DNA from 3 places in the Rummeliibacillus sp. TYF005 genome. Region 3 is predicted to be linked to each of the others. Evidence: riboswitches for the same ligand, from Rfam matches in the RefSeq annotation. Region 3 holds a riboswitch; each other region holds the start of a gene.
What was found. Region 3 has a riboswitch for thiamine pyrophosphate ahead of tenA (thiaminase II). Riboswitches for the same ligand answer to the same signal wherever they lie in the genome.
Positions count from the first base shown of each region.

Region 1: linked by a shared signal. The riboswitch ahead of CW357_RS15005 (ABC transporter ATP-binding protein) and the one ahead of tenA (thiaminase II) in region 3 are both predicted to bind thiamine pyrophosphate.
Region 2: linked by a shared signal. The riboswitch ahead of thiT (energy-coupled thiamine transporter ThiT) and the one ahead of tenA (thiaminase II) in region 3 are both predicted to bind thiamine pyrophosphate.

Region 1 is NZ_ML122579.1:18,981-22,263, forward strand. It holds gene CW357_RS14995 (heavy metal translocating P-type ATPase) at 1-272, opposite strand, end outside; gene CW357_RS15000 (ArsR/SmtB family transcription factor) at 289-663, opposite strand; TPP riboswitch at 821-929, shown strand; TPP riboswitch at 1,004-1,093, shown strand; gene CW357_RS15005 (ABC transporter ATP-binding protein) at 1,167-1,934, shown strand; gene CW357_RS15010 (ABC transporter permease) at 1,900-2,670, shown strand; gene CW357_RS15015 (ABC transporter substrate-binding protein) at 2,691-3,283, shown strand, end outside.
Region 2 is NZ_ML122551.1:50,044-53,326, reverse strand. It holds gene CW357_RS07765 (tryptophan-rich sensory protein) at 1-96, shown strand, start outside; gene map (type I methionyl aminopeptidase) at 165-917, opposite strand; gene thiT (energy-coupled thiamine transporter ThiT) at 1,142-1,702, opposite strand; TPP riboswitch at 1,823-1,928, opposite strand; gene CW357_RS07750 (magnetosome magnetite crystal formation protein family) at 2,082-2,462, shown strand; gene CW357_RS07745 (aminopeptidase) at 2,744-3,283, opposite strand, start outside.
Region 3 is NZ_ML122589.1:1,149-4,431, forward strand. It holds gene CW357_RS16080 (LysR family transcriptional regulator) at 1-405, shown strand, start outside; gene CW357_RS16085 (class I SAM-dependent methyltransferase) at 455-1,207, opposite strand; TPP riboswitch at 1,357-1,454, shown strand; TPP riboswitch at 1,512-1,609, shown strand; gene tenA (thiaminase II) at 1,673-2,356, shown strand; gene thiM (hydroxyethylthiazole kinase) at 2,343-3,092, shown strand; gene thiD (bifunctional hydroxymethylpyrimidine kinase/phosphomethylpyrimidine kinase) at 3,092-3,283, shown strand, end outside.

The DNA.
Region 1 (3,283 bases), on a different contig from region 3:
AAATATAAAGTTCTCATAATACTCGGATTATTTTTTTCTAGTATTGTAATATCAGGTTCTAGAGTTTTGACTTTCTTCTTTGCTTCAGCTACAACATCTTCTACTTGTTTTTCATCTGTTTCCATTAAAAGTGACTTTGTTACAAAGTTCACTGAGCAATTTGAAATCCCATCTATTGTTTTAACACCATTCTCAATTTTTTGAGCACAGTTGGCACAATCTAATCCTTCTAATATGAGTTCACGTTTTACTTTTGCCTTTCCTTCGTCCATTTGTTATTCACCCTCTTTATTCTTTTCCTTCATTTGTATGAATCATTGCAATTGATACTAGTTGGTGTACGTGTTCATCTGCTAATGAATAAAAGGCGAGCTTTCCTTGTTTTCGAAATTTCGCTAATCCCATATTTCTTAATAATCGTAAATGGTGCGAAGCAGTTGCAGTTGAAGAACCAATGATATTTGCTACATCGCATACACATAATTCCTTTTCTAAAGTTAAAGCATATGCAATTTTTAACCTTGTTGAATCGGCTAATGCCTTAAATAGCAATTCAACACCATTCACTTCTTCTATTTGCTGTTTTATCTTCGTTACTTTTTCTTCGTTGTAACAAAATACTTCACAACTATCTGAATTCGTTTTCTGAGCATCTTTACTCAAATCATCCACCTCAGTCAAACATCCGTTTGAATATAGTATATGCTTCAAACTTTACAATTGTCAAAAATGTCCTCAAATTATATTTTTTATCCAGATTATCTTAATAATGAAAAGTCTTGCATAAATTTTTGTACGTGATAAGCTATATAAGGAAACTGAATAGCACTAGGGGTGTCCGAGGACGGACTGAGACTGAACACCGGTGTTCTAAACCCTTTGAACCTGATCTAGTTTACGCTAGCGGAGGGAAGTGAGTTATATAAGTAATGATTCTTGTTATTTAACCCACTCTCCTATTGAGTGGTTTTTTTATTTGTACGAAACAACAATTAAATATTATTGATTCTACTAGGGGCGCCAATTGGCTGAGATTGTACCCTTTGAACCTGATCTAGTTTGCACTAGCGGAGGAAAGTAGTTTATGAGACATGTTATTTAATGTTTTACCGAAACTGCTTTCTTTATAGGAAGCAGTTTTTATTTTGTTTTAGGAGGGAGAAAAAATGACACTTAAGTTAAAAAATATTTCTTATAGCTATAGCAACAAGGACAAACAAAAAAATCAAGTAATTTCAAAACTGAATATGGAGATAAAAAAGGGAGAATTCATCTCTATTGTAGGTAGAAGCGGGACTGGGAAAAGTACCATTTTAAGATTAATGACGGGTCTTCTTCAACCCGACGAAGGTGAAATCCGCATTGATGATCTAGAGATTTCTTTAGGTGATGTTGGCTATATGCCACAAAAGGATTTACTACTTCCTTGGCGTACGATTCTCGATAATATTTTAATTGCGTCTGAAATTCAAAAGGATTTACATATATCGAAGGATGAAGCGAGGATTTGGTTACAAAGAGTAGGCCTTAGTGAATACGAGCACGCACTACCAAAACAACTTTCTGGAGGTATGCGACAACGTGTAGCTTTTTTACGTGCCCTATTAACAGGAAAAGATGTGCTTTTACTCGACGAACCCTTTGGAGCCCTTGATGCATTGACAAAAAAGGAAATGCAATCTTGGTTATTATCCATTTGGCAAGATTTAAACAAAACGATTGTTTTTATCACACATGATTTAGAAGAAGCCATTTTTGTTAGTGATCGGATTTTGTTATTACATCCAGATCAACGGATAGAAGAAATTTTAATACCCTTGCCACGTCCACGAAAATCGGAAATGCTTTTTTCTGAAGAAATCGTAACACTACGTCAAGAATTGGAGAAGAAAATTGCAAATGAAAGCACTCAAAAATTTTCTACAAACCTATAGTTTATTTATCGGATTTTCAATCATTGTACTTGCTATTGTTGAATGGCTTGTACGGTCTAAAATTGTTCCAAGTTTTATCATACCAGCACCAACTGGGGTTGTATCAATGATTTTTGCGAATTGGCAACCACTTTTAATCGAGCATTTAAGTGCCACAATGTTAGAATTTTTTATTGGATTTTCTATCGCTGTCATTGGGGGCATACTTATTGCAGTTATCATGTTTTTCTCAAAAACTATTGAAAAGATTGTCTATCCAGCAGTGGTGATCTCACAAATGATACCTATTATTGCACTTTCCCCAATCTTTGTACTGTGGTTTGGATATACCATCTGGAGCAAGGTGGCTGTCACTTTCTTAATCTGTTTCTTCCCTATTGTTGTGGGAACTTATGACGGTTTGAAGTCCTGTGATAAAGAATATATCGAAATGCTACGTTCGATGGGCGCAAACCGATTTCAAATTTTTCAAAAGTTACAAATCCCAATGGCACTGCCTTCCTTTTTCTCAGGCTTTAAAATGGCCATTGTTTTTGCCCTTGTTGGAGCCACTATTGGAGAATGGCTCGGTGCAAGTGAAGGGTTAGGCTATTATAGCAGAAGAATGTCAGGAAACTTAAATGCCGAAGGCGTCTTTGCAGCTATCACAGTATTAACCATTGTAGGTATTCTATTATTTGCATTAGCGTCATGGATAGAAAAAAGAGTTACAAATAAATGGAGCAAAGCCAACTAAATTAATAGGAGATGTTAAACATGAAGAAGTGGATGAATATTGCAATTGTACTTTTCTTAATCGTATTTTTAACAGGTTGTAATGGAAATAATCAAGCTTCCACAGAAAATGGCAAAAAACTAGATAATATTAGTATCATGCTAGATTGGTATCCAAATGCAGTCCATTCTGCCATTTATGTAGCAAAAGAGAAAGGTTATTTCAAAGATGAAGGTTTAAATGTAAAAATTGAAATGCCTGCAGATACAAATGATCCTCTGAAACTTGCAGCTACGGGAAAAGTAGATTTGGCAATCAGCTATCAAAATCAAGCAATTTTATCAAAATCTGAAGGAATCCCGATTGTCTCTATTGCATCACTCGTTAGACATCCACTCGACCGTTTAATGATGAAAAAATCTTCTGGTATTGATTCACCTAAAGATTTAGAGGGGAAAAATGTAGGCTATTCTTCTAGTGAATTAAGCGAAGCGACACTTAAGTCTATGGTCGAAGCAGATGGAGGCGATTTTAGTAAAGTGAAAATGACAGATGTAGGTTGGGATTTAATCTCTTCTGTTGCAACTAATCATGTGGATGCTATTATTGGCGGTTACATCAATCATGAATATGT
Region 2 (3,283 bases), on a different contig from region 3:
TTTGAAGAATTACTTGTTACAACTGCTGCTCTTTTCTTGAGTGGTGTACTTGTTGTAGGAATTATTTTTATCAAAAAACAAAAGCCCTCTGAATAAATTCAGAGAGCTTGAATAAGTGGCTTAATGGTTTCAAACTTTTAAGCTGCTTTTTATTTTAACTTTTTCTAGTCAATTTTTGTTGTAATAATTGGTTCGCCTTTTGTAACAATGATTGTATGTTCAAGTTGAGCGACTAAAGATTTATCTGGTGTAATAAAAGTCCAGCCATCACCAGCTTCTACAATATGCTCAGCTTTTTGTGAGATAAATGGTTCTACTGCTAATACCATTCCCTCTTTAAGAATTGTACGATCCCAAGCATCAAAGTAATTTAACACATATTGTGGTTCTTCATGTAGAGAGTGTCCAACACCATGTCCAGTTAAATTCATAATAACTGATAACCCATTATCATGAGCTTCTCGTTCTACTGCTTTACCAATTTGGCTTAAACGAGAACCAGCTTTAACCTTTTTCATAGCACGATCAAATGCACTTTGTGCTACATCACAAATTTTTTGAACTTCTGGTTTTTCAACATCTCCAACGATAAATGAAATACCTGTATCTGCATAATAACCGTTAACATGACCTGACACATCAATATTAATCAAGTCACCGGCTTTAAGTTTATGATGATTTGGAATACCATGTGCCACTTGTTCATTAACACTAATACAAGTGTATCCTGGGAAATCATATTCTGCTTTTGGTCCTGAAACGGCACCTTTTTCTTCGAATAATTTACCAGCTAAATCGTCTAATTCTTTTGTTGTAACACCTGGTTTTGTTGCAGCTTTCATCGCTTCACGAATTTCAGCCATTGCACGGCCTGCTTTCATTAAAGCATCTATTTCTTCTTTCGTTTTTGCAATCATTTGTAACGATCCCTTCTCATTTTATCTACTCTTAACTATACCACAATTTACGAAAAGCAGTTTTAGAAAACCTTTCCTAAGCTTATAGCTATCATATTATAGATACATGAAAAGTTTACTTATACAAACATTTTCCATCGACATCATGAAATTAAAAAAATCTTATCGAATAAAATAACCTAGTTCCTATTAGTATAGAAAACTAGGCTTATTTCTTATCCTCTTTATCTTTTATGTTCTAGTAACTTTGGCGCTGTAGTGAAGAGAAGAGATGCTACAATGATTGTTAATATAATTGCCGGTATCATATAGGAACCATTATAAATAATTGAATATAAGTATACATTTTGCTTTCCAGCATATTCTGCAAAGAATACAATACCAGCCACTGTGTGTGCAATATAGCGTAATAATCCCCCTATAAAAGTACCGAGTGTAATATACGCTACCATTTGCTTTTTCTTTCCTTCTTTACTAACCTTAAGTAATTGACGTCGGATGATTCCGGCTAAACCTACAACTGTAAAAGCAAAGAAATAATCGATAAAGCCTTGTAATGGGGTTAAAATATAGCCCCCCATTATTGCTTGTAAAGTTCCTATTAGGAATCCAGTTACAAGACCTGGTATTGTTCCCCATCGAAAAGACATCAACACAATTGGTACCATCACAAGACTAATAGAACCTCCCTGAGCCCATAGTCTAAATGAGAGCTGGTCTAAAACTAAACCAATCGCTGCAAAAATTGCAATTTCAATCATCATTAATAATTTCTTATTGTTCAATTTTCATCCTCCTTAGTTCAGATGTAGATCACATAAGTCCTAAAGTGTATTCTGGTATTGCCAGAATTAGATATTTCACCATAAAAAAACGACATCAGGATAGCCCTGACATCGAAATAGTCGGTTTTCTATCCACATTCCTACGCAAGCATTAACTTACAGGTTCAAAGGGTTAGAACTTCGGGTTCACTCTCAGCCGTCCTTTACGGCTCCCCTTGTGGTCGATACATCATTAAATTTTTTTGAACATATTTATTGTACTTAACTTATGCTGGAAATTCAATAGCGAATAATCCTTTGTCTCTTGTAAAAAACAAATGAATCTTTTATTCGCTTTTATCCGTAGATGTATATGAATGATTGAATGGAGGTGATGAATGTGAATAATAATCGTGTATTATCATCGCTTTGTTATTTTAGTGTATTTTTTGCTGGGCTTATTTTACCATTAATCGTTTTCTTTGTTGCAAATGAACCTGAAGTTAAAAGACATGCAAAACGTGCTTTTCTCTCTCACCTATTGCTAATCATACCTACAATTATTGGTGTAATAATCTTCATAGTTGTTGTAATGAGTTTTGGTTTTCAGTCAAGTAGTTATGAGTCAATTGGATTAAATTCAAATGGTTTGTCATACTCATCAAGTGGTGATACATTTATCATAATTGCATGGTTAATATTTATTGTCTTTGAAGTAATTTTATCCCTTGCAGTGTTTATATGGAATATTGTTCAAGGCATAAAAGTTCTTAAAGCTTAGATACTATCTATATGGGGATTTATCATGTCGAAATACAGAGAATCCAAAGAATGGAGTGCATATTATGCAAGTAAGAAAAGTTGTAAAAGCTGCTATAAAAATCGCACCAATCGTTTATCCAATCATCATAAAAGCCATTGACGCTAGAAAGAAGAAAAATCCTTTAAAAAAATAATGATAATTTCTCAATTTATTACTAGAATTAAAAAGCCCTTCAATAATAAGCCGTACATTCTTATAGGCTGTCATTGAAGGGTTTTTATCTTGTTCAGCAATGCAGTTTAGAATGCCCAACTTCCTTTTCTAAAGATAGGCTCTACAGTTCCATCAGGTAGAACACCATCAATATCCATCTCTCCACTACCTACCATGAAGTCCTCATGCGTAATAGAAGTATTGATGCCTTTTTCTTCAAGTTGCTCTTTTGAAAGCGCGCTCCCACCTTCATAGCATGTTGGATAAGCTTCACCGATTGCTAAGTGGTTGGATGCATTTTCGTCAAATAATGTATTGTAATATAGGATGTTCGATGCTGAAATTGGTGATTCATGTGGTACAAGTGCTACCTCACCGAGATATCGTGATCCTTCATCTGCTTTTGTTAGTTCTTGAAGAAGTTCTGCACCTACTCTAGCTTCTGTTTTTACAATCTTACCGTTTTCAAAAGTAATTTTAAAATGATCGATAATATTACCTTGGAAAGCAAGTGGTTTGGTATTTGACACATAGCCATTAACACCATATTTTGATGGCATTGTATATACTTCTTCAGTTGGCATATTAGCGACAAACGATGTACCTTCTGGTGTGTAGCTTGCCCC
Region 3 (3,283 bases):
GCAGATGAAGCTATTCAATTAGTGAGCTCACCCTCTAAAAGTGAAGTAGAGGCAACTGAATTATTGAAAAATGAGACCATTTTAACCCATGAATATGCACCATACTGGGAAGACATTCAGCATGTGCTTACAGGCAAATTTCCTTCACATAAAAGTATGCAAGTTAATCAAACTGAAGTTATAAAAAATTTTGTTAAGCAGGGACTGGGAATTGCATTTTTACCACAAAGTGTTGTGCAAAAAGAAGGAGAAGAAGGCATACTAAGGATTCAATCCTTAAACTTATTTCAGCAGATTACTTCGCAAACTTATTTTATTTCTAAATACATATCTAGTGATATTCAAGCTTTTTTAGAAAGTAGCAAAGCTATTTATAGTGCATTAACAGATTCTATAAACTGTTGAAGTTCAATATAAAAGGCATTCCACATTAATTGAAATGCCTTTCCTTTGTCTATTTAACTGCAACAAAACGGAGCCTCCAATAATCAGCAATCCAAGTATGTTCTTTATATAACTGAGGCTTTAAAATTTCTTCGCATAATTGAATAACATTCTGTTTTTGAGTATTAGATAAATGTTGAAAAATATTATTACTAAACATTTGCAACCAATTTCTGATCCCTTCATCTCCAATAAGCTGGGTTGGGCGTTCGTATAATGTCATCATCTTCACTTGGAAGCCTTCCCGTTCTAATAATTTACTATATTCCTCAGCTGTAGGAAAGTACCAAGGAAAGTAATCTTCAATATACGCATAACCCAATTCATTCATACTTTGTTTAATCGCATTTACAATTGAAGAGATATTTCCTTTCCCACCCATTTCAGCAACAAAACGGCCATTTGACTTTAAAGCATCATAAACATTTTGTACAACGATTTCAGGTTGTTTGATCCAATGTAATGCGGCATTAGAGAATACCGCATCAAATTGATGATGTACGTTAATTTGAGTAGCATCATTTACAGAAAATTGTAATTGTGGATATTTTGTTTGTGCTTGATGAATCATTGTTTCTGATGCATCGATGCCATGTACTAAGGCTCCTTGATTTGCAATTTTGTTAGCTAAATCTCCTGTACCACAGCCTAAATCTAAGATATTTTCACCTCTCTGTGGTGCTAACAATTCGACTAAACCTCCGCCAAATTTTGAAATAAAATTGTGCTTTTGATCATATAAAACTGCATTCCATTCACTCATTTGATCATCTCCTTTTAATGAGCTTAACAGAGAATTTGAAAGTAGAGATATGATTGATAAAGGAAGTATTGATTCCAAAATGGAATAGTAAGAGTAGGTAAATTTATCCTTGAGTAGCTAATTCATAAATGCTACGATAAAAGTAACTTAAATATTTGCAGGGGGACACTTTTGTGTTGAGAAGGTAAAACCTGACCCTTGGAACCTGGCAGTTAACACTGACGTAGGGAGCAAAGTACATTCAAAGAAATTTTGTACAGTAGCTCTCCATAATTTGGAGAGTTTTTTTGTACCCAAAACAAATATTTATGTGCGGGGGGACACTTTTGTGTTGAGAAGGTAAAACCTGACCCTTGGAACCTGACAGTTAATACTGACGTAGGGAGCAACGTAACACTTTAAGTCTCTATGTCCATTCATGGAGACTTTTTTGCGTCTACGTCCAACTACTAAGGAGGACTTAGAATGACATTTTGTGAAGAAGTGAGAAAAGAAACAAATTTGTATTGGGAAGGAAGTTTTGAGCATCCGTTTGTAAAAGGATTGGTTAATGGGACGCTGCCAATTGGAAAATTCAAATTTTATATGATGCAGGATGCTTATTATTTAAAAAATTACACAAAAGTACTGGCTATTGCCGCATCAAAAGCAACGGCGAATGAAGATATTAACTATTTCCTAGAAACAGCCAGTTTTATCAATGCAGCTGAGCTTGAATTACATCGAACAGTTTTTCAAGAGCTCGGGTGTACAGAAAAAGAATTAGAAGAATTTGAACCTGCTCCAGCTGCATATAATTATGTAAGTCATATGTATAATGCAGCCCATAATGGTGATGTTGCAGAAGCATTCGCAGCAATGTTGCCGTGTCCTTGGCTGTATCAAGAAATCGGAGAAAAGTATAAAAATGCGAAACCCGGTGTCAAATTGTATGAAGAATGGATTGCTATGTACAGTTCCCCAGATTATAAAGAAAAAATTGAATTGCAAAAGTCGATGATGAATCGCTTTGCAGAAGAGCAACCTGAAAAAGTAGCACGATTAAAATCGCATTTTAAAAAAAGCTGTTATTATGAATGGAAGTTCTGGGAGATGCCTTGGACATTTGAAGATTGGAAAGGTGAAGTGACTAGCTATGAGTTTATCTAAAATTCGAATGACTAATCCTCTTATTCACTGCATGACGAATTATGTAGTAGCAAATTTTACTGCTAATGGGTTGCTAGCAATTGGTGCTTCACCGGTTATGGCAGATGAATCGTCAGAGGTAGAAGAAATGGTATCCAATGCATCTGCGTTATTGCTTAATATTGGAACGATTAACAATCGTACTAGGAAAGCAATGATACTTGCAGGGCGTAAGGCAAATAGTAGACAGATACCTGTTGTACTTGATCCTGTTGGTGTTGGTGCCACGGCATATCGAAAACAAACCGTTCAAGATTTATTGGTAGCAGTGCAAGTCGATTTAATCCGCTGTAATGCTGGGGAATTAGCAACAATTGCAGGTGTAGAGTGGCATGCGAAAGGTGTAGACAGTGGTGAAGGGGAAATTGATATTGAACAAGTGGCAAAACAAGTAGCGAGTCGATATCACTGTTTAGTTATTATAACAGGACCTTCAGATATATTAACAGATGGTGAAGAAGTGAGAAGTGTTACAGGTGGTCATCTATTGATGACACAAGTGACAGGAACAGGATGCTTACTTAGTTCCATTTGTGCGGCTGCTTTAGCAGTAGAGGGAGATAAGATGACAATTCTTCATGATGTGTTAAAAGATTATAAGGTAGTTGCAGAACGTGCTGCATCTGCGAATTTACTAGGATCTTTTCAAATAGAAGTGATTAATGGATTACACGATATATCTAGAGGTGATCAATGATGGATATTGTAATGACCATAGCAGGTTCTGATAGTAGTGGTGGTGCTGGTATTCAAGCTGACTTAAAAACCTTTCAAGAACTAGGTGTTTTCGGCACATCTGCTATTACTGCTTTAACTGCTCAAAATACATTGGGGGTAGAAGGTATTTTCCCTACATCATCTGTTTTTGTTAAACAACAAATTGATAGT